DNA from 2 places in the Comamonas sp. CMM03 genome. Region 1 is predicted to be linked to the other one. Evidence: riboswitches for the same ligand, from Rfam matches in the RefSeq annotation. Region 1 holds a riboswitch; the other holds the start of a gene.

Region 1 (10,854 bases):
TGTAGAACTTGACGTTGTTCAGGCCGGCATCGTTGGCGGCCTTGACCAGCAGCGCCAGGTCCGAGCCCCAGTTGCCGGTGATCACGCTGTCGGCACCCGACTGCTTGATCTTGGCGATGTAGGGAGAGAAATCGCGCACCTGGGCCAGCGGCGCCATGTCGTCGCCGACGATTTCCACGTCCGGGCGCTTGCGCTTGAGCATCTCCTTGGCGTACTTGCTGACCTGGTGGCCGTGGGCGTAGTTCTGGTTGATCAGGTAGACCTTCTTCACCTCGGGAAGGTCCTTCATGTAGGTGGTCAGCGCCTCCATCTTCATGGACGTGTCGGCATCCAGGCGGAAATGCCAGTAGCTGCACTTGCTGTTGGTCAGGTCCGGGTCCACGGCCGCATAGTTCAGGTAGACCACTTCCTTGCCCTTGTTGCGGGCGTTGTGCTTGTCCAGCGCATCCATGATGGCCAGCGCCGGGCCGGAGCCGTTGCCCTGCACCACATAGCGCACGCCCTGGTCCATGGCCGAGCGCAGCGCGCTGGTGGTTTCCTGCGGGCTGAGCTTGTTGTCGATGGGGACGATCTCGAACTTCACCCCGGCCGGATTGTTCTTGCTGAATTCCTCGGCCATGAACTGCCAGCTCTTCATCTGGTTGGTGCCCAGCGCCGCCATCAGGCCGGACAGCGGGTCCAGCCAGGCGATCTTCACCGTCTCGCCCTTCTGGGCGTGGGCGGGCAGACTCAGACTGGCCGTGAGGGCGGCCAGGGTCAGCGTGGCAAACGTGGTCTTCAGCGCGAACTGCATGCAGGACTCCTGTGAGGGCTACGTGGATCGGCCGGTATGTCAGCCGATGGCTTGCGCAAGCGTAGCCGGGCCGCACGGTCGTTCGCCCTGGGACTTGTACGGCAGGGATTGCCCCGGGGCCCGCAGGCCCGGCCCGCCACGCAGCAAAACGCCCGGCGCGCATGCACCCCGGGCCTGCGGGGATATCCCCCGAAACCCATGGTCCATGCGCACCAGGCGCTCTGTTTTGTGCAGCTACAGCCGCGCCGCCGGTCTGCCCCGGACGGTGCGCGGCCAGTGTGCGGCCAGCGCGGGGGCTTACAGCCCCGGCAGCTTGTAGCCGGCCAGTTGTTCGCGCAGCTTGGTCTTGAGCATCTTGCCGGTCGCCCCCAGCGGAATGGCGTCCACAAACACCACATCGTCCGGAATCTGCCACTTGGCCGTCTTGCCGTCGAAAAAGGCCAGCAGCTCCTCGCGCGAGACCTCGGCACCGGCCTTCTTCGCCACTGCCACGATGGGGCGCTCGTCCCACTTGGGATGGGGCATGCCGATGCAGGCCGCCATGGCCACCGCCGGGTGGCCCATGGCAATGTTCTCGATGTCGATGGAACTGATCCACTCCCCGCCGGACTTGATCACGTCCTTGGTGCGGTCGGTGATCTGCATATAGCCGTCGGGGTCGATGGTGGCCACGTCGCCGGTAGGGAACCAGCCGCGCCCTTCCTCGTCCTTGACCAGGGGGCTGGCACCCTTGTAGTAGGTGTCCAGAATCCACGGCCCGCGCACCAGCAGGTCGCCGCAGGCCTTGCCGTCCCAGGGCTGGTCCCGGCCGTCGCTGTCCACGATGCGCATGTCCACGCCGTAGATGGGACGGCCCTGCTTCTGCAGGATCTTGCGCTGCTGCTCCTTGGGCAGCGCCAGGTGCTTGTTCTTGAGCGTGCCCAGCGTGCCCAGCGGGCTCATCTCAGTCATGCCCCAGGCGTGCAGCACGCGCACGCCATAGGTGTCCTCGAAGGTGTCGATCATGGCCGGCGGGCAGGCCGAGCCGCCGATCACCGTGCGGTTGAGGTGGCTGAACTTCAGGCCGCCCTGCTGCATATGGGTCAGCAGCATCTGCCAGACGGTGGGCACACCGGCGGCAAAAGTGACGCCTTCGGCCTCGATCAGATCGTACAGCGACTTGCCGTCCAGCGCCGGGCCGGGGAAGACCACCTTGGCGCCGGTCAGCGCGGCCGAATACGGCAGGCCCCAGGCATTGACGTGGAACATCGGCACCACGGGCAGCACGGCATCGCGCGCCGACAGGTTCATCACATCGGGCAGCGCCGCGCCGTAGGCGTGCAGCACGCTGGAGCGGTGGCTGTACAGCACCGCCTTGGGGTTGCCGGTGGTGCCGCTGGTGTAGCACATGCTGGAAGCGGTGTTCTCGTCCAGCTGGGGCCAGCGGTAGTTCTTGGACTGGCCGGCAATCCAGGCCTCGTAGCTGACCAGGCCGGGAATGCCACTGTCGGTCGGCAGCTTGTCGGCATCGCACAGCGCCACCCACTGGCGCACCGTGGGGCACTTGGCGTGCACCGCCTGGATCAGCGGCAGGAAGGTGGTGTCGAAGCACAGCACCTGGTCTTCGGCGTGGTTGACGATCCAGGCAATCTGCTCGGGGTGCAGGCGCGGGTTGATGGTGTGCAGCACCCGGCCCGAGCCGCTGACGCCGTAGTACATCTCCATGTGGCGGTAGCCGTTCCAGGCCAGCGATGCCACGCGATCGCCGTGGGCCAGCTTCAGGCCGTCCAGCGCATTGGCCAGCTGCTTGGCGCGGGCCGTCAGGTCGCGGTAGGTGTAGCGGTGGATGTCGCCCTCCACGCGGCGCGAGACGATTTCGGCGTCGCCGTGGAAGCGGTTGGCAAATTCAATCAGCGACGAAATCAGCAGCTGCTGATCCTGCATCAAACCTTGCATACGGGGTCTACTCCTTGGATCCGGTCGGTGCCGGTGGTTTTGTTCTGGGCTCGCTGCACATCGTAGCCCAGGGCCGTTTGGGCGACTTTCCGTGCTTTCCAGCATGCCAGCCTGACACCTGGGTGACGCACGGCGCTGCGCGGCTGTGCACCAGCGCGCGCGCCGCTTGCCCCGCCGGCTGCAAGGGCAAGCGCCTGGGCCAACAATAAGCCGCATGCATGCACCAGCTTCCGCCCCTTCCGGCGCACCCGCCACCTCCGCTGCAGCCGCCGCAGCCACGGCCTGGCAACCCACCTGGAACCCCCAAGGATTTGCCAGCCTGGGCCCCGCTTTTGTGACCCGGCTGGAGCCCACGCCCCTGCCCACGCCCCAGCTGCTGGCCCACAGCCGCGACCTGGCCGCCCAGCTGGGCATACCGGCCGGCTGGTGGCAGACCGAGCAGGCCGCCCAGGTGCTGACCGGCAACCGCCTGCTGCCCGGCAGCCAACCCTATGCCACCGTCTACAGCGGCCACCAGTTCGGCGTGTGGGCCGGCCAGCTGGGCGACGGCCGTGCCATCGTATTGGGTGAGGTGCTGGGCGAGGCGCAGAAAGAAACCGTCGCAACCACCGACACCACTGACACTGCCGCTCCCTCCGTCCCCGGCTGGGAGCTGCAGCTCAAGGGCGCGGGCCGCACGCCATATTCGCGCCGGGGCGACGGGCGGGCCGTGCTGCGTTCGTCCATCCGCGAGTTTCTGTGCAGCGAAGCCATGCACGCCCTGGGCATTCCCACCACGCGCGCGCTCAGCCTGACCGGCAGCCCGGCCTCCATCTACCGCGAAGAGGTGGAAACCGCCGCCGTGGTCTGCCGCGTCGCGCCCAGCTTCATCCGCTTCGGCCACTTCGAACACTTTGCCGCACGCGGCCAGGAAGCCGAGCTGCGCCAGCTGGCCGATTACGTGATCGACCGCTACTACCCCGCCTGCCGCACCGCGCCCGGCAACCCCTACGCTGCCCTGCTGCGCACCGTGGCCGAGCGCACGGCCGAGCTGCTGGCCCACTGGCAGGCCGTGGGCTTTTGCCACGGCGTGATGAACACCGACAACATGTCCATCCTGGGCCTGACCATCGACTACGGCCCGTTCCAGTTTCTGGACGGGTTCGACCCCGACCACATCTGCAACCACAGCGACACCCAGGGCCGCTACGCCTTCCGCCAGCAGCCGCAGGTGGCGTACTGGAACCTGTTCTGCCTGGGCCAGGCGCTGCACCCGCTGATCGGTGAGGAAGACACCACCGTCGCCGCCATCGAGGCCTACCGCCCGCACTTCTCCGCCGCCTTTGCCGCGCTGATGCGCCGCAAGCTGGGCCTGCCGGCCCTGGCGCAGACCGGCACTGCCGCCACCACACCCGAAGAGGCCGACCCCGCCACGCCCGTGGTGGGCCAGCTGCTGCAGCTGCTGGCGTCGGAAAAAGTGGACTACCCCATCTTCTGGCGCCGCTTGTCCGATGCCGCCGCAACCGGGCAGTACGATGCGGTGCAGGATCTGTTGGTGGACGGCGCTGCCTGGCAGCGCTGGCTGTCCTCCTACCTGGCACTGCTGGCGGCCTCGGGCGGCGCGCCGGATGCCGCGGCCATGCAGCGGGCCAACCCCCGTTTTGTGCTGCGCAACCACCTGGGCGAAACCGCCATCCGCGCCGCCCAGGCCGGCGACACCAGCGTGCTGCAACAATTGCAGACCGTGCTGGCCGCACCGTACGACGCCCACCCGGCGCACAATGACTGGGCCGGCTTCCCGCCCGACTGGGCTTCCTCCATCTCCATCAGTTGCTCCTCATGACCTACCCCATCCAGAAGACCAGCGCCGAGTGGCAGGCCCTGCTGCAGTCCAAGCACGCCGAACCCGTGGCCTTTGAAGTCACCCGCCACGCCGCCACCGAACGCGCCTTTACCGGCAAATACGAGCAGTACTGGGCCGATGGCAGCTACCACTGCATCTGCTGCGGCGCCAAGCTGTTCGACTCCGACACCAAGTTCGACGCCGGCTGCGGCTGGCCCAGCTTCTGGAAGGCCGTACCCGGCGCCATCACCGAGATCGTGGACCGCAGCCACGGCATGGTGCGCACCGAAACCGTCTGCAGCCGCTGCGGCGCCCACCTGGGCCATGTGTTTGAAGACGGCCCGCTGCCCACCGGCCTGCGCTACTGCATGAATTCCGCCTCGCTGGACTTCCTGGGCGACGCCCCGCCCCCCAGCCCCACCGGCGTGGTCGACAACGGCAGCCAGGCGCCGGGTGAGGTGGCCGCGCCCACCTCGCCCGACGACACACCCAGTCGCACCGACGGCGGCCACCGCCAGGCCCAGGGCGGCCACAGCTAAGCAGGCGGCGAACGCACGCCCGCCCGCCGGTGTAAACGGGAGGCCGCCAGCGCCAGCAGGCCGCCCCCCCAACCCCGGTGGCGGGCCGCCTGTGGCCCCTGCCGCCCGTCCGGAACCCGCCACCCCGTCAGCAACCCTTGTCTGCGGGGTTTTTCGGATATGGCATGCTGCGTTCTTTCGCACCCGGCCCGCAGCGGCTGTCCGCACCGTTACATGAAATTTCTGCTCGATTTCTTCCCCATCATCCTGTTCTTTGTGGCCTACAAGGTCTGGGGCATCTACACCGCCACCGCGGTGGCCATCATCGCCACGGTGCTGCAGATCGGCTATCTGCGCTACAAGACCGGCAAGGTGGAACCCATGCAATGGGTCAGCCTGGGCGTGATCGTGCTGTTCGGCGGCGCCACGCTGCTCGCGCACGACGAGAATTTCATCAAGTGGAAGCCCACGGTGCTGTACTGGCTGATGGGTGGCGCCCTGCTGGTCGGCCAGCTGTTCTTCAAGAAGAACCTGCTCAAAAGCCTGATGGGCGCCCAGATGCAGCTGCCTGAAGCTGCCTGGCGCACCATGAACTGGAGCTGGACCGGATTCTTCGCCGTCATGGGCGTGCTCAACCTGTGGGTGGCCTACAACTTCGACACCGACACCTGGGTCAACTTCAAGCTGTTTGGCGGCATGGGGCTGATGCTGGTGTTCGTGCTGGCCCAGGCCGTGTACCTGAGCCGCCACATGAAGGAAGCCGGCGGCGACAACCCGGCCCTGCCCGGCGCCGACGCCCAGCAGACCCAGGACCGCCAGCCATGAGCGCCCTGCCCATCACGGCAGCCGCCCTCGAAGCGCGGCTGCGCGAAGTGCTGTCCCCGACCCAGCTCGAAGTGATCGACGAAAGCCACCAGCACGCCGGTCACGCCGGCGCCAACGGCACCGGCTTTGGCACCCATTTCCGGGTGCGCGTGGCCAGCCCGCTGTTTGACGGCAAACCGCGCGTTGCACGCCATAGGCTTGTGTATGATTCCTTGCAAGATTTCATCGACCAGGGCCTGCATGCCCTGGCGATCGAAGTGTTGTAAGCGCCAGCAACCCTCTGTTCAAGTCCCGCTGCCCTGCTGGCCGGTGGGCTCACCTATTTTCCTTTTTGGATCCCGCATGAAAAAACAGCTCTTGTCCAGCCTTGTGGCAGCCGCCCTGTTGGGCACGATGGCCTTCTCGGCAACCGCCCAGAACCTGGCCATCGTCAACGGCAAGCCTGTGCCCAAGGCGCGCGCAGACGTTCTGAAGCAGCAGTTGGAGCGCTCCGGCCGCCCCGTGCCGGCAGAAATGGATGAGCAGATCAAGGAAGAAGTGATCGCACGCGAAATCTTCCTGCAGGAAGCCGGCCGCCGCGGCCTGGCTGCTTCGCCCGAATACCGCCAGCAGATGGAACTGGCCCGCGAGACCATTCTGATCCGCGAACTGTTCGCCGACTTCCAGAAGAAGAACCCCGTCACCGACGCCGAAATCAAGGCCGAATACGACAAGTTCGCCGCTGCCAACGAAGGCAAGGAATACCACGCTGCCCACATCCTGGTGGACTCCGAAGACCGCGCCAAGGCCATCATTGCCGAAGTGAACGGCGGCAAGAAGTTCGAAGACATCGCCAAGAAGGAATCCAAGGACCCCGGATCCGGCGCCCAAGGCGGCGACCTGGGTTGGTCCAATCCCGGCAGCTACGTGCCCGAATTCAGCGAAGCCATGCTCAAGCTGAACAAGGGCGAAATGACCAGCGCCCCGGTCAAGACCCAGTTCGGCTGGCACGTGATACGCGTGATCGAAACCCGCCAGGCCCAGCTGCCTGCGCTGGACGACGTCAAGCCCCAGATCGCCCAGCAACTGGAACAGCAAAAGCTGATGCAGTTCCAGGACGGTCTGCGCGCCAAGGCCAAGGTGCAGTAAGCACCCGGCACGGTGCCGCTGACCGGTACCTGCGCCCCAAAAAAACGCGGCTTCGGCCGCGTTTTTTGATGGGGGCCTGCCGGGCAGCGATCGCCCCGCCCCTTCCTTCCGTACTTCCCGCCGGACTTCCCGGCGGACCTGCCCGCCGCCCGGGCATGTGCCCCGGTCAGAAACAGACAAGCCCCTGTCCGCGCCGTTCTCGGCGGCAGACAGGGGCTTGCCTTGGGGGCTTGCTTGAGAAGGTGACCGAGGGCTCAGCCCTGCTGCCTCAGACCCTCAACGCAGTGAGGCCCTCAGGCCGCGCACAGATCCGGCTGGCGCAGCAGATGCTTCTGGATCTTGCCGCTGGTGGTCTTGGGCAGGCTGTCGACAAAGTGGTAGCTGCGCGGGCGCTTGTAGCTGGCCAGGCGGTCGCCCTGCATCAGAAAGGCATCCAGCACTGCGGCCGTCACCACCGTGCCCGGCTTGGCGACCACATAGGCCGCCACCACCTGGCCCCAGCGCGCGTCCTTCTCGCCCACCACGGCCGCTTCCAGCACCTCGGCGTGCTCGACCAGGGCATCTTCCACCTCGCGCGGGTAGACGTTCTCCGCCCCCGAATTGATCATGTAGTCAATGCGGTCGCGGATCCACAGATAGCCATCGGCATCCAGGTGCCCCAGATCGCCGGTGTGGTACCAGCCGTGGGCCAGCGCCTTGGCATTGGCCTCCGGTCGGTTCAGGTAGCCGGCCATCATGCAGGGGCCGCGCACCAGTATCTCGCCCACTTCGCCCACCGCGCAGGCGTCGGACGGGTCGGTGGCGGCGCCGTCCTCGCGCACCCGCGCCACCACCAGATCGTGGTTCAGCGACGGCAGGCCGGCCGAGCCGGCATGGCTGAGCTGCTCATGCGGATACAGCACCGACATGCACGGCCCCATTTCGGTGGTGCCGAAGACCTGCACCAGGCCCGATCCCACCTGGCGCGTCCATTCGCGGATCAGGTGCGGCGCCATCGAGGCCCCGCCGTACTCCACCAGGCGCAGCGACGACAGATCGCGCTGCCCCAGGCTCGCGTCGTTCAGCAGCATGGTGACCATGGTCGGCGCGGCAAAGAAGAAGGTGACTTTTTCCGCCTCCACCAGACGCAGCGCATCGGCCGCATCAAAGCGGCGCTGCAGCACCTGGGTGGCGCCCACCTGCAGGCGCGGCAGAAAGCTGGTGTGCAGCTCGGCCGTGTGGTTCAGCGGGGCCACCGACAGGCCCACATCCTCGCGGCGGAACTGCATCACCTGGTGCATCATGGCGTTGTGCGCCAGCTTGCTGCGGTGGGTGTGCAGCACGCCCTTGGGGCGGCCGGTGGTGCCGCTGGTGTACATCAGGATGCAGGGCGCATCCTCGTCCACCCGCACGTCCACCGGCGTGGCGGGCTGGCCGTCCGCCAGCGCGGCCAGCTGCGCGGTGGCAAAGGCCGGTGCCGCGCCCGGATCGGCATGGATCCAGTGCTGCACCTGGGGCACCAGCAGCCTGGCCTTCTCGACCACGGCAGCGCCCTCGTCCTCGAACACCAGCGCCTTGGCACTGCCGTCCTGCAGGATGAACGCCAGCTCCTGCGCGGCCAGCCGGTAGTTGATGGGGTTGAAGATGGCACCCAGGCGCGCCGTCGCCAGCAAGGTGAACACAAAGGCCGGCGTGTTGTACAGAAAGGCCGCCACCACATCGCCCTGGCCAATGCCCAGCTGCTGCAGGCCATGGGCGTGGCGGTTCACCTCGGCATCCAGCTCGGCATAGGTCCAGGCACGGCGGCCCTGCGCGTCCGACACCACCAGCGCCTCCTTGCGCGGCAGATAGCGCGCCGGCCAGGCCAGCGTGTCGCCCAGGGTCAGCGCCGCACGCGGTGCCGGGACAGGGGCTGCGCCCGCGGGGGAAAACTGTGTGTCGACCAACTTCGTCTCCTTGAATCCATCGAAATTGGTAGACGAGTATAGGCAGCGCCTCAGATCGTTTGCATCTATGCATATGCATCCGGGTAGGCACCGCCCATCGGGCCGGATATACTGCGCGGATTCGTCAGGAGAGCGCGCCCGGCCAGCAGGCCCAGCGGCGCCGCCGAAGGCGCAGGGGCAACCCCGAACGCTCAGGCAAAAGGACTGGCAGCCGCCCGCCGCATCGACCGCGGGCGTACCTTGTTGGAGAGAGGCGCGGGTGCCGGCACCCCGTCCACCGAAGGAGCAAGCCCCACGCCTGGAAGGTGCGGGTGAATCTCTCAGGTAAAGCGGACAACAGGGCAAAGCGCAGGCGGCGCAGGCCGCCGGCATTTCTTTTGCTTTGCTCTGCGACACCATGACCGCTGACACCACCGACCTGCTGACCACCCCGCTGTACGCCCTGCACCTGGAGCTGGGGGCACGCATGGTTCCCTTTGCCGGCTACGCCATGCCGGTGCAATACCCCAGCGGCCTGATGGCCGAACACCGCCACACCCGCGACGCCGCCGGCCTGTTCGACGTCTCCCACATGGGCCAGCTGCGCCTGGTGGGTCCCGACGCCGCCGCCGCACTGGAAACCCTGCTGCCCGTCGACGTGCAGGGCCTGGGCCTGCACAAGCAGCGCTACGGCCTGCTGCTGAACGCCCAGGGCGGCATCCTGGACGACCTGATGTTCGTCAACCGCGGCGACGACCTGTTCCTCATCGTCAACGGCGCCTGCAAGGTGGCGGACATCGCCCACATCCAGCAGCACATCGGCAGCCGCTGCCAGGTCATCCCCATGCCCGAACAGGCCCTGCTGGCCCTGCAAGGCCCGCAGGCCGCCGCAGCCCTGGGCCGCCTGGCCCCCGAAGTGCTGGGCCTGGTGTTCATGACCGGCATGGCGGTGCAGATCGACGGCATTGCCTGCTACGTCACACGCAGCGGCTACACGGGCGAAGACGGCTTTGAAATCTCCGTGCCCGGCACCCAGGCCGAGGCCCTGGCCCGCAAGCTGCTGGCCCAGCCCGAGGTGGAACCCATCGGCCTGGGCGCCCGCAACTCGCTGCGCCTGGAAGCCGGCCTGTGCCTGTACGGCAACGACATGGACGACAAGACCACCCCGGTGGAAGCCGCCCTCACCTGGGCCATCCAGAAGGTGCGCCGCACCGGCGGCGCCCGCGCCGGCGGCTTTCTGGGCGCCGACACCGTGCTGGCCCAGCTGGACAACCCGGCGCTGCTGCAACGCAAGCGCGTGGGCCTGATCGCCACCGAGCGCGTGCCGGTGCGCGAGCCCGCCGTGCTCGAGAACATGGACGGCCAGCAGGTCGGCTACATCACCAGCGGCCTGCTCAGCCCCAGCCTGAACCAGCCCGTGGCCCTGGGCTATGTGCAGCCCGACTACACCGCAGAAGGCACGGAACTGTTCGCCATGGTGCGCGGCAAGCCGGTGCCCATGAAGGTGTCGGCCACCCCGTTCGTTCCGGCGCGCTACTACCGCGGCTGAACGGTCTGCGGCCAGCCCGCCTGCCGGCCCCCGGCGCCACAAAAAAGCACCGCCAAGCCCGGGTGCAGGCGCCAAGGCCGCTACAGTGCTGCCAGACCTGTCCCAAACACTGCGTGCACCGCCTGCACCAGCCCTTTTTTTCAGAAACTTACCCAACGGAGCTTCCCATGAGCATCAAGTTTTCCAAAGAGCACGAGTGGATCAACACCGCCGACACCAACGCCGCCGTGGTCGGCATCACTGTCCACGCGCAGGACGCGCTGGGCGATGTGGTGTTCGTCGACCTGCCCGCCGTGGGCACCACCTTCAATGAAGGCGAAGTGGCCGGCGTGGTCGAATCCGTCAAGGCCGCGGCCGACGTCTACATGCCCGTGAGCGGC
Region 2 (10,854 bases), on a different contig from region 1:
TTCACGGGCGTTGTGGCGCAGCAGGGCAATCAGGCGCTGGTCGATCTGATCCAGATTGGACATAGTGGCAACGATGGCTATCGATATGGCAGATTTTTGCCGATTTTGAACAGTTTTTGGCGATATGAATTGCCGCTGGCCTGTGTCACGCTCATGCCATCTCTTCCGCGCACCCTGGGTGCTGCTTTGCCGGAGGCAATTTTCATGACTGCACTGACCGCTGTACACCGCCTGCCGAGCGCCCAGGTACACACCGACTTCCTGAGCGCCACCGATGCCGCGCGCCTAGTGGCGCGTGTCGGCGTGGTCGAATGCGTGCGCTGCATCACCCAGGCGCTGGAGGCCGACTTCGGCCGCTGGAACGACTTTGACAAGACCGCACGCATGGCAGCCCATTCCGCGCAGGGTGTGATCGAACTCATGCCCGTGGCCGATGCGCACGATTACGCCTTCAAATACGTCAACGGCCACCCCGTCAACACCCAGCACGGCTTGCCCACGGTGATGGCTTTTGGCGCGCTGGCCGATGTGGCCACCGGCATGCCGCGCTTTGTCAGCGAACTGACGCTGACCACGGCCTTGCGCACCGCCGCCACCTCGGTCATGGTAGCGCGCACGCTGGCCCGGCCTGGCAGCCACCGCATGGCATTGATCGGCAACGGCGCCCAAAGCGAATTCCAGGCCTTGGCGTTTATCGATCAATTGGGGGTGCGTGAACTGCGGCTGTTCGATGTGGACCGTGCCGCCAGCGCCAAGCTGCAGCGCAACCTGGCACCGTTTGCGGCCCTGTATGGGGTTGAGGTGCAGATGGTGGACAGCGTGCATGCGGCGGTGCAGGGCGCCGATGTGGTCACCACCGTCACCGCCGACAAGCGCAATGCCGTGGTGCTGGACGCCAGCGCACTGGCGCCGGGCATGCACATCAACGCCGTGGGCGGGGACTGCCCCGGCAAGACCGAGCTGGATGCCGAGGTGCTGGCACGCAGCAGCGTCTTTGTCGAATATGAACCCCAGACCCGGCTGGAGGGTGAGCTGCAGCAGATGCCGGCCGACTTTGCCGTGACCGAGTTCTGGCGGGTGCTGAGCGGCGCAGCGCCCGGCCGGGTGTCGGATGCCCAGATCACCCTGTTTGATTCCGTGGGCTTTGCGCTGGAAGATTATTCCGCCCTGCGCACCATGCAGGCGCTGGGCCGGGAGGCGGGGCTGCTGTCGCGCATCGAGCTGGTGCCCACGCTGGCAGACCCCAAGGATTTGTTTGCCCTGCTGCACCAGGGTGAGGATATGCACCAGGCAACGCCGCCCTCCGTGGAGCGCGCGGCCTGGCACAAAGTGGCGTGAGGATGGAAATGCTTCAGAAAGACGAGTTGGCTGTGCAGGTGCACCAGGCCGTGACGCTGATCGGTGTGCCCACGGACGTGGGCGCGGGGCGCCTGGGTGCTGCCATGGGGCCGGATGCCCTGCGCGTGGCCCAGCTGGGCCCGGCCTTGGCGCATTTTGGCGTGGATGTGCAGGACATCGGCAATCTGGCCGGCCCGCCCAATCCGCGCGGTGCACGCGATGCGCAAGGCCTGCGCAACTATGCCGAATGCCAGGCCTGGAACCAGGCCACGCACGACACCGTGCTGGCGCAGCTGCAGGCCGGGCGCATGCCCATCATGCTGGGCGGCGACCACACGCTGGCCACCGGTTCCATCAGCGCCGTGGCGCGCCACTGCCGTATGGCGGGCAAGCGCCTGCGCGTGCTGTGGCTGGATGCCCATGCCGACTGCAACCTGCCCGACATCAGCCCTACCGGCAATCTGCACGGCATGCCCGTGGCCAGCCTGTGCGGTCACGGTCCGGCTCCGCTGGCCGGCATGGCCGGCTTCACGCCCGCGCTGCAGGGGCCAGACATCTGCCAGATCGGCCTGCGCAGCGTGGATGAGGTGGAAAAACGCATGATCCAGCGCCTGGGTCTGGAAGTGTTCGATATGCGTGCCATTGACGAACAAGGCATGCGCGCCGTGATGCAGCAGGCCCTGGCCGGGCTGGAGGGACCTGAAGGCGCCGATGTGCACCTGCACCTGAGCTTTGATGTGGACTTTCTGGACCCCGAAATCGCTCCCGGCACCGGCACCACCGTGCGCGGCGGCCCGAACTACCGCGAAGCCCAGCTGTGCATGGAAATGATTGCCGACACCGGCCGCCTGGCATCGCTGGATATTGTGGAGTTGAACCCGGCGCTGGACATCCGCAACCAGACGGCCGAGCTGGTGGTGGATCTGGTGGAAAGCCTGTTCGGCAAGAGCACGCTGGTGCGCTAGTGCGAAGCAGCCCGGGCTGACGTGGTTCCGCTCCGTCGCCCCATCCCGTCTCACCATCTGCGTTCCGGCATTCCCGGTGCGCTGCCGCAGGACGCCGTAGCGGCGTCCTTGCAGCTGCGCTACTCAGCCGCGCCGCTGCAGCCGTTCCGTTCCCAGGTGCAGCGCCAGCTTGGCGTCCAGCGGCAGTGGTTCACCGTGCAGGCGCGCGGCCAGCAGCTCGCCGCAGAGGATGGACAGCGTCAGCCCGCGTGCGCCCAGGGCGGTGAGGGCCCACAGGCCTGTCAGGTTCTCCCCAGTGCTGGCTGAGCCAGCCCCCGGGGCTGCAGAGCCCACCGCGTGCGCAGGTGCCGCCGGCCCCACCGGCCCCACGATCGGCAGCCGGTCGTGGCTGGCCACCCGCACCCGGCCCCAGGTCGGGCTGCAGCGGGCATCTTGCGGGTCAAACCAGGGGGCCATGGCTGCGCCGCTGGCGGGCAGCAGTGTGGACAGCTTGCCGTGGTTCACCGCGTGGGCGGCCGCCTGGTCGGCTGCGGAGATGGGCATGGCGGTCACATCGCGCTCGAAGGTGGAGCCCATGACCCAGATTTCACCATGCTGCGGGTCTTGCGGCTGTGGAATATGGGTGACCAGATTGCCATTGCCGTTGACCGGGAAGGGCGGCAGGGCGCTGGCGTTGTCTGCGGTGTGCAGCCCCCAGCTGATCTGCCCGCGGATGGGTTGCAGCGGCCATGGTTGCCGGTGCGGCAGTAAGTCAGCCGTGGCGGGGCCGCAGGCCAGTACCGCCAGGTCGGCCTCGGCCAGGATGCGGCCGTCTGCGTCCAGCGCCTGCCAGCGGCCATCTGCGCTGCGCTGCAGGCGGGCCACCACGGCATGCGCCTGCACACGGATCTGCGGGTGATGCAACTGGGCCTGCACCAGCTGGGCCGGGCGCACCCAGCCGGCTTGCTGGTGCCAGCAGGCCACGGTGTCCGGTGGGAGGCCGGCCCGGGACAGCTGGGTGGCGCTGGCGCTGTGGCTCCAATCGTCCCCCGGGCCGCCGGCCCAACTGGCCGGAAGGCCGGTGCCGCCGTCGGTGCAATGCTCCAGCACGCCGCTGTGGCCCCAGTCCGTGCCTTCCTGGCACAGGTCGCGCAGGCGCTGCAGCGTCTGGCGCACCCCGTTGCGTGACAGGCGCGAGAGCACACTGTCATCGGGCGATACATGCGGGCAGAACAGGCCGGCAGGCAGGCCGGAGGCGCCGTCCGCCGGGCCGTCACCGGCGACCAGCACCTGCACCTGCCAGCCACGCAGCGCCAGGCTGTGGGCGGCGGCACTGCCGGCCAGGCCGGCGCCCACCACCAAGGCCGTGCCGGCTTGGGCCACCGGGGATGGACCCGTCTGGGCGCGCACGCGCGGTTCCCAGGCCGGGTTGAAGCAGGCCTGCAGGTTGTCGCGCTTGGGGGGCACGCCAGGCACCTTGCGCACTTCAAAGCCGCATTGCGCCAGCTGGTCGCGCACCGCGCGCGCAATGGTCCAGGTGGCCAGTTGCGTGCCGCGCCGGCAGTGGCGGGCCAGGGCTTTCAGGGTGTGGGCATCCCAGATGCCGGGGTTGGCGCTGGGGCTGAAACCGTCCAGGTAGATGCTGTCGGCCACCGTGGTCTGCTGGCGCAGCATGGCCTGGGCATCGCCAATCCACAGCGTCAGCTGCACGCGGCCGTCTTCAAAGCCCAGGCGGTGCACACCGGGCAGCAGACCATGAAAGCGCGCGGCCAGCTGTTCGGCCAGCGGGCGCAGCAGGGGATCGGTGGGGGCAGCGCGCAGCAGATCGGCGGCGCTGACCGGGTAGGCCTCGACCGAGGTGAAATGCAGCATGCGCGGGCGCTGCGGATCGGCCTTCCAGGCCGCCCAGGTCACCAGAAAGTTCAGGCCCATGCCAAAGCCGGTCTCCAGCACGCGCCACTGTGCCTGGTCGGCCCAGGCCGCAGGCAGGCCACAGCCTGCCAGAAACACCTGGCGCGCCTGGTTCAGTCCCCCGAGTTCGCTGTGGTAGCGGTCCTCAAAACGGGGGCTGTAAGGAGTGCCATCGGGCAGCCAGGCAATCGGTTCGGACATGGGGGCAGGGTTCAGAGGAGTAAGACTAGGGGGCGCCCGGGCCGATACGGCCCAGGGCCTGCCGGGCAGGGCGGACGCCGCGCCACAGGGATCCGCTCAGTCCCAGCGTTGCTGGTAGGAAAACGTGGGCAGCCGCCAGTGAAAGCGGATGGCGGCCAGCCGGAACAGCAGCCCGCCCGCAAAGCACACCAGGGTGCTGATGTTGGGGCCGACATCCAGCGCGCGCAGGCCCAGGAACAGCAGGCAGACGGCCAGGGACACGCTGGCATACAGCTCGCGGCGGAAGACCACCGGCACCTGGTTGCACAGCACGTCGCGCAGAATGCCGCCGCTGATGCCGGTGATCATACCGGCCATCACCACCACCACGCCGGGGTAGCCCAGCTCCAGCGCCACATTGCAGCCGATCAGCGAGAAGGCGATCAGGCCCATGGCGTCCAGCAGCAGGAACACCTGCTTGAGGTGGATCATGTAGCGTGCCACCACCGTGGTCAGCAGGCCGGCGGAAATCACCAGGTACACATATTCGGGGTGCTGCGTCCAGCCAATGGGGTAGTGGCCCAGCACCATGTCGCGGATGGTGCCGCCGCCCAGTGCGGTGACGAAGGCGATCACGACCACACCAAAGATGTCCATGTTGCGGCGGCCTGCCGCCAGTGCGCCGGACATGGCTTCGGCCGTGATGGCGATCAGGTAGATCACCAGCATGACGGTGAGATTGGACAGCTGGAACGATTCCAGCAGGGAAACAGATGGAAGCATGGCGGACCCATACGTGAAAAAACCAGGCCTGGATGCTGTCCATGGCCTGGCGCGCCTCTCCCGCTGTCCTTTGTACCTGAGAGTTGCGTGCGCGCAGCCCGGTGCTGCGGCACTTGCCCCTTCGGTGAGCCGGGCCGGGTGGCACGGGCTGCTCTCCAGTTGGCGAATCTTTGCTGCGGTACGTCGGCCTGAGCGATTATGGGAGTTTGCGCCTTCGGCGGAGGCCGGCTGTGCAGCTGCCTCGCTCTCCCGCAGAAAACGGCGATTCTAGGCGCTTTTGTGCAGCGCAGAGGCCGCAGGGGCGTTGGTGCGGGGGAAGCTGCTTGCGAGCAGCGGGCAAAAGAAAGCCCCAGAGCCTGAAGCGCTGGGGCGGGTCTTCACGCAGCGCCCACAGCATCGCGTGGGCACGCTGCAATTACTGCGCGCTGGGGGGCGGCACAAAGCCGGCTGCGGCATCGGCGCCGGCACCGAAGAAGTGGTTTTCCATCTGGCGGGCCAGGTACTGGCGGGCGCGGGCGTCGGCCAGGTTCAGGCGGTTTTCGTTGACCAGCATGGTCTGGTGCTTGAGCCAGTCGGCCCAGGCTTGCTTGCTCACGCTTTCGAAAATGCGCTTGCCCAGCTCGCCGGGGTAGGGCGGAAAGTCCAGGCCTTCAGCGTCTTGGCCGAGCTTGATGCAGTGAACGGTACGTGCCATGGGGGAAATCCTGTCTACGGATGTTTTGGTAATAACAAACTGAAATCTTATTGGTTTCAGTTTTGAGGGTGGCATTCCAGAATGCACAGCAACGGAGCGAGAAGCCGTTTGACAACGCAACCAGAATCACCGAGACCCTCAATGACAAATCGCCGCCACTTTATCAAGTTTCCCCTGCTTGCCAGCCTTTTGACCGGCTTGACCCTCGGCGCTCTGCCGGCTCTCCCCGCACTGGCCCAGCAGCAGGTGACGCTGCTGAATGTCTCCTACGACCCGACGCGCGAACTGTACGTGCAATACAACCAGGCCTTCGCCAAGTACTGGAAGGCCAAGGCCGGCCAGGATGTGACGATCAAGCAGTCGCACGGCGGCTCGGGCAAGCAGGCCCGCTCGGTGATCGACGGCCTGGATGCCGACGTGGTGACCCTGGGTCTGGCTCCGGACGTGGATGCCCTGGTCAAGCACGGCGGTCTGGTGGCGGCCGACTGGCAAAAGCGCCTGCCGCACAACTCGGCACCTTACACCTCGACCATCATCTTCCTGGTCAAGAAGGGAAACCCCAAGGGCATCAAGGACTGGGATGACCTGATCAAGCCCGGCGTGTCGGTGATCACCCCCAACCCCAAGACGTCGGCTGGCGCCCAGTGGAACTACCTGGCTGCCTGGGAATACGGCAAGCGCAAGTTCGGCGGCGAAGCCGGCGCCAAGGACTATGTGAAGAAGGTCTACGGCAATGTGCCCGTGCTGGACACCGGCGCGCGCGGCTCCACCATCACCTTTGCCCAGCGCAATGTGGGCGATGTGCTGCTGGCCTGGGAAAACGAAGCCTTCCTGGTACTCAAGGAGTTTGGTGCCGAGAAGTTCCAGATCGTGGTGCCTTCCGTCAGCATCGTGGCCGAACCCACCGTCTCCGTGGTGGACAAGAACGCCGACAAGAAGGGCACCCGCGCCGTGGCCGAGGAGTACCTGAAGTACCTGTACTCGGACGAAGGCCAGGACATCGCCGGCAAGAACTACTACCGTCCCACCTCGGAAAAGGCGCGGGCCAAATACGCAGCCCAGTTCCCCAAGCTGGATCTGTTCACCATCGACCAGGCCTTTGGCGGCTGGTCCAATGCCGGCAAGCACTTTGTGGATGGCGGCAGCTTCGATCAGATCTACACCAAGAAGTAAGCACCACGCGGCGGGGTGGCGCACGTCACCCCGCTGCACTCAACCAAGGAGCATGCCATGCAAGCACAGCCTGCCTACCAGCCTTATTTGAAAAGCAATCTCGCCCCGCGCGGCAAGGCGCCGCAGGAGCAGGTGCGCCAGCTGCTGCTGGTCACCGCCCGGCAATGGGGGGTGCGGGCCATGGCACAGCAGGCGGCATCAGTGGCACGGCCCTGCTGGCAGGCAGGTTGAGCCTGCCCGCTCCCACATCGCGTTCGTAGGGGTTGATGCCTTGTTCTTCCGAAAGGAAGGCAAGGCTTTTTTGCATGGGACCTGCAGACAGGTGGTTGCACAGGCATTTTGTGTGCGCCTTCTATTGCACTGCAGCATAGTTTGGTGGCGCAGAAAGCGTGCAGGGCTGGAAACACCTTGCACTGCACAGTTCTGTAAACGAAAAAATACGAACCGGAGCGCGGCAGATGCGTGAAAACGGCGTGCCAAAAAATAAAGCCTGCAGCGCAAACTGCAGGCTTTTAAAAAAGAAACTGATTGAAGTTGAACTCGCTTTGAATAAGCTTGGTGATGGCCATCCAAGCTTGTTCTCGCATAGGTTCCAAACCGCAGGGCCTGCACGGTCTACCAATCGGACTCTCCCCCCTCTCGGAATCCCATGAATATTGCACACTGCGATTTGGAGCCTGAATATTAACCGATTTCTTCCCATAGGATTTCTATATGTCAGGGGAATGAAAAATCTCTGATGAAAAGCAACAAACCGTACCGAGTTAAGCAAACCGTCAGTTTGGCGTGAGCGCGGTGTGCAATATGCACTGCGCCAATGCCGGGGTGTGAAACCGTCAGCGCATTATCGGCGCGGCCCGGGTGGGCCGTGCCTGTGCACACCCAGGAGCAGCCCCGTGGCGCCGGGGCTGCTCCTGGCCGTTGAGGCGGCCTGATCCCCGCGCTTGACACCTTGGAAGGCGCCAGGGCGCGAAGGGCAGGGGATGCCGGTTACGCCATGGTCATCAGGCTGGCATTGCCGCCAGCGGCGGCGGTGTTTACACTGACGGCACGCTCCAGCAGCAGGCGTTCCAGTGGTACCGGCGCCGTGGCGTCGGCCAGGTGGCAGCAGCCCACCAGCGGTCCGCTGCGCTGGGCCAGGGCCTGCAGCAGGCTTTGCAGGCTGGCGGCGCTGCCTTGGTGCAAGACCACATCCACTTCGGTCTGGGCCAGGGCGCCGTCGTCCACCAGTTGCACGCGGGTTTGCACGGCTTCCGGCAGGCGGCTGTGCAGCAGCGCATGCTGGCTGCTCCACAGCGCCTGGCTGCCCACGGCCAGCACCGCGGCCAGCTGGCGCAGCAAGGCGATGTCGCTGTCCGCCTGGCACAGCACCTGGGCACGCGGCAGCAACTGGTAGGTGTTGCGTTCACCGGTGGGGCCGGGCAGGGCATAGCGCAGGCCCGCAGGGGACTGGGCGGGCAGTTCCTGACCATAGGCGTGCACGGCTTCCAGTGCCGGCTGCAATGCCGACCAGCGGGACAAGGCATGCAGGGCTTCGGGTTGCTGGACGCTGTCGATAGCCGGGCTGCAGGCGCGCTCCAGCAGGGGGCGCAGCCGGCCGGGATGGCGGGCCAGCAGGCGCAAAAGGTACAGCGGGCCACCGGCCTTGGGGCCCGTGCCCGACAGGCCTTCGCCGCCAAAGGGCTGCACGCCCACCACGGCCCCCACCATATTGCGGTTCACATACAGATTGCCGGCGTGGGCGCGCGCCAGCACGGCCTCCACGGTTTCGTCGATGCGGGTGTGCAGGCCCTGGGTCAGGCCATAGCCGGTGGCGGCGATCTGGTCCAGCAACTGGGGCAGCCGGTCACGGCGGTAGCGCAGCACATGCAGCACGGGGCCGAAGACTTCGCGCTGCAGCTCACTGATGGCGTCAATCTCGATCAGCGTGGGCGCCACGAACGTACCGTTGCCATCCACCGCCGGAGACAGCGGTGCCTGCGTGGTGCGGTGGCCCTTGGCCTGCATGGCGGCAATATGCTGGCGGATGCCGGCTTGCGCTTCGGCGTCGATCACCGGCCCCACATCGGTGGACAGGGCGGCGGGGTTGCCGCTGGCCAGCTCCTGCATGGCGCCGCGCAGCATTTCCAGCACGCGGGGCGCGGCGTCTTCCTGCACGCACAGCACGCGCAGGGCCGAGCAGCGCTGGCCGGCACTGTCAAACGCGCTGCTCAGCACATCGCCCACCACCTGTTCGACCAGCGCGGAAGAGTCCACGATCATGGCGTTCTGGCCGCCGGTTTCGGCAATCAGCACCACCGGTTGGCCGTCCGGGCGCAGGCGCTGGGCCACGCTGCGCTGCAGCAGGCGCGCCACCTCGGTGGAGCCGGTGAACAGCACACCTTGCACGCGGGCATCGGCCACCAGGGTGGCGCCCACGGTCTCGCCCGCGCCGGGCAGCAGTTGCAGTGCCGGTGCAGGGATGCCGGATTGCAGCATCAGCTGCGTGGCCAGGTGGGCGACCAGCGGGGTCTGTTCGGCCGGCTTGGCCAGCACGGTGTTGCCAGCGGCCAGGGCCGCGGCAATCTGGCCGGTGAAGATGGCCAGCGGAAAGTTCCAGGGGCTGATGCACACCACCGGGCCCAGCGGAATGTGGGTGGCGTTGGAGAAGTCACGCTGGACCTGGGCGGCGTAGTAGCGCAGAAAGTCCACGGCCTCGCGCACTTCGGCCACGGCATTGGCCGAGGTCTTGCCGGCCTCGCGCTGCAGCAGGGCGATGAACTGGGGCAGCTGTGCCTCATAGGCGTCGGCGCAGGCCTGCAGCAGGCGGGCACGCTCGGTGGTGGACGTGCGTGCCCAGTCGGCGGCGCCGGCATGGGCGGCCTGCAGTGCCTGCTCCACTTCCGCCAGCGTGGCATCGCGCACTGTCCCCAGCGGGTCGCCGTGGTCGGCGGGGTTGCGCACGGCCACGGGCAGGGGGGCGGACGGCGCTGTGTCGGCAGGCAGGGCCAGCAGCGGCTGGGCATGCCAGCTGGCGCCCAGTGCCTGCTCCATGGCGGCTTGCAGCTCGGGCAGCACGGTGTCGCTGCTCAGATCCAGGCCTTGCGAATTGGCGCGTTGCGGGCCGTAGAGCTGGCCGGGCAGGGGAATGCGCGGGTGGTGTGCGCCCACGCTGCCTTCGTGGATGGTGGACTGGTCCACGACGGTGACGGGGGAAACCGCCAGTTCGTGCAGGGACAGCAGGGGGTCGGCAATGCGGTGCACGAACGAGCTGTTCGCGCCGTTTTCCAGCAGGCGGCGCACCAGGTAGGCCAGCAGCGTTTCGTGTGTGCCAACCGGGGCGTAGATGCGGCAGGGGCGGCCCAGCGGGCCCACCACCTGTTCGTACAGTGATTCGCCCATGCCGTGCAGGCACTGGAATTCATACTGGCCGCGCTGGTAGCTGGCGGGTTCGGCCATCTGGTAGATGCTGGCCAGGGTCTGCGCGTTGTGGGTGGCGAACTGGGGGTAGACCGCGTCGGGTGCCGCCAGCAGCTTGCGTGCGCATGCCAGGTAGGACACGTCGGTGTGCACCTTGCGGGTGTAGACCGGGTAGTCGGTCAGGCCGTCGATCTGGGCGCGCTTGATCTCGCTGTCCCAGTAGGCGCCCTTGACCAGGCGGACCATCAGCCGGTGGCCGGTGCGGCGTGCCAGATCGACCACATGGTCGATCACGAACGGGCAGCGCTTCTGGTAGGCCTGAATGACAAAGCCCAGGCCGTTCCAGCCCGCCAGCGATGGGGCCAGGCACAGGGCCTCCAGCAGGTCGAGGGAAATCTCCAGGCGGTCGGCCTCTTCCGCATCGATGTTCAT

What was found. Region 1 has a riboswitch for glycine ahead of gcvT (glycine cleavage system aminomethyltransferase GcvT). Riboswitches for the same ligand answer to the same signal wherever they lie in the genome.
Region 2: it holds a riboswitch for glycine, as region 1 does, so the genes downstream of both, KW830_RS17850 (trimeric intracellular cation channel family protein) here and gcvT (glycine cleavage system aminomethyltransferase GcvT) in region 1, are expected to answer to the same signal.

The regions. Positions count from the first base shown of each region.
Region 1 covers NZ_JAHUXB010000001.1:594,740-605,593, reverse strand. Annotated here, with positions in the region: gene KW830_RS02875 (branched-chain amino acid ABC transporter substrate-binding protein) at 1-793, opposite strand, end outside; gene KW830_RS02870 (3-(methylthio)propionyl-CoA ligase) at 1,091-2,728, opposite strand; gene KW830_RS02865 (YdiU family protein) at 2,943-4,550, shown strand; partial or broken gene msrB (peptide-methionine (R)-S-oxide reductase MsrB) at 4,547-4,951, shown strand; gene KW830_RS02855 (septation protein A) at 5,303-5,893, shown strand; gene KW830_RS02850 (BolA family transcriptional regulator) at 5,890-6,159, shown strand; gene KW830_RS02845 (peptidylprolyl isomerase) at 6,236-7,021, shown strand; gene KW830_RS02840 (fatty acid--CoA ligase) at 7,315-8,886, opposite strand; glycine riboswitch at 9,066-9,154, shown strand; glycine riboswitch at 9,180-9,293, shown strand; gene gcvT (glycine cleavage system aminomethyltransferase GcvT) at 9,344-10,474, shown strand; gene gcvH (glycine cleavage system protein GcvH) at 10,642-10,854, shown strand, end outside.
Region 2 covers NZ_JAHUXB010000005.1:224,021-234,874, forward strand. Annotated here, with positions in the region: gene KW830_RS17830 (Lrp/AsnC family transcriptional regulator) at 1-54, opposite strand, end outside; gene KW830_RS17835 (ornithine cyclodeaminase) at 205-1,338, shown strand; gene rocF (arginase) at 1,347-2,303, shown strand; gene mnmC (FAD-dependent 5-carboxymethylaminomethyl-2-thiouridine(34) oxidoreductase MnmC) at 2,427-4,394, opposite strand; gene KW830_RS17850 (trimeric intracellular cation channel family protein) at 4,491-5,156, opposite strand; glycine riboswitch at 5,323-5,418, opposite strand; gene KW830_RS17855 (oxidative damage protection protein) at 5,572-5,850, opposite strand; gene KW830_RS17860 (sulfate ABC transporter substrate-binding protein) at 5,992-7,023, shown strand; gene KW830_RS17865 (hypothetical protein) at 7,081-7,254, shown strand; gene putA (trifunctional transcriptional regulator/proline dehydrogenase/L-glutamate gamma-semialdehyde dehydrogenase) at 8,014-10,854, opposite strand, start outside.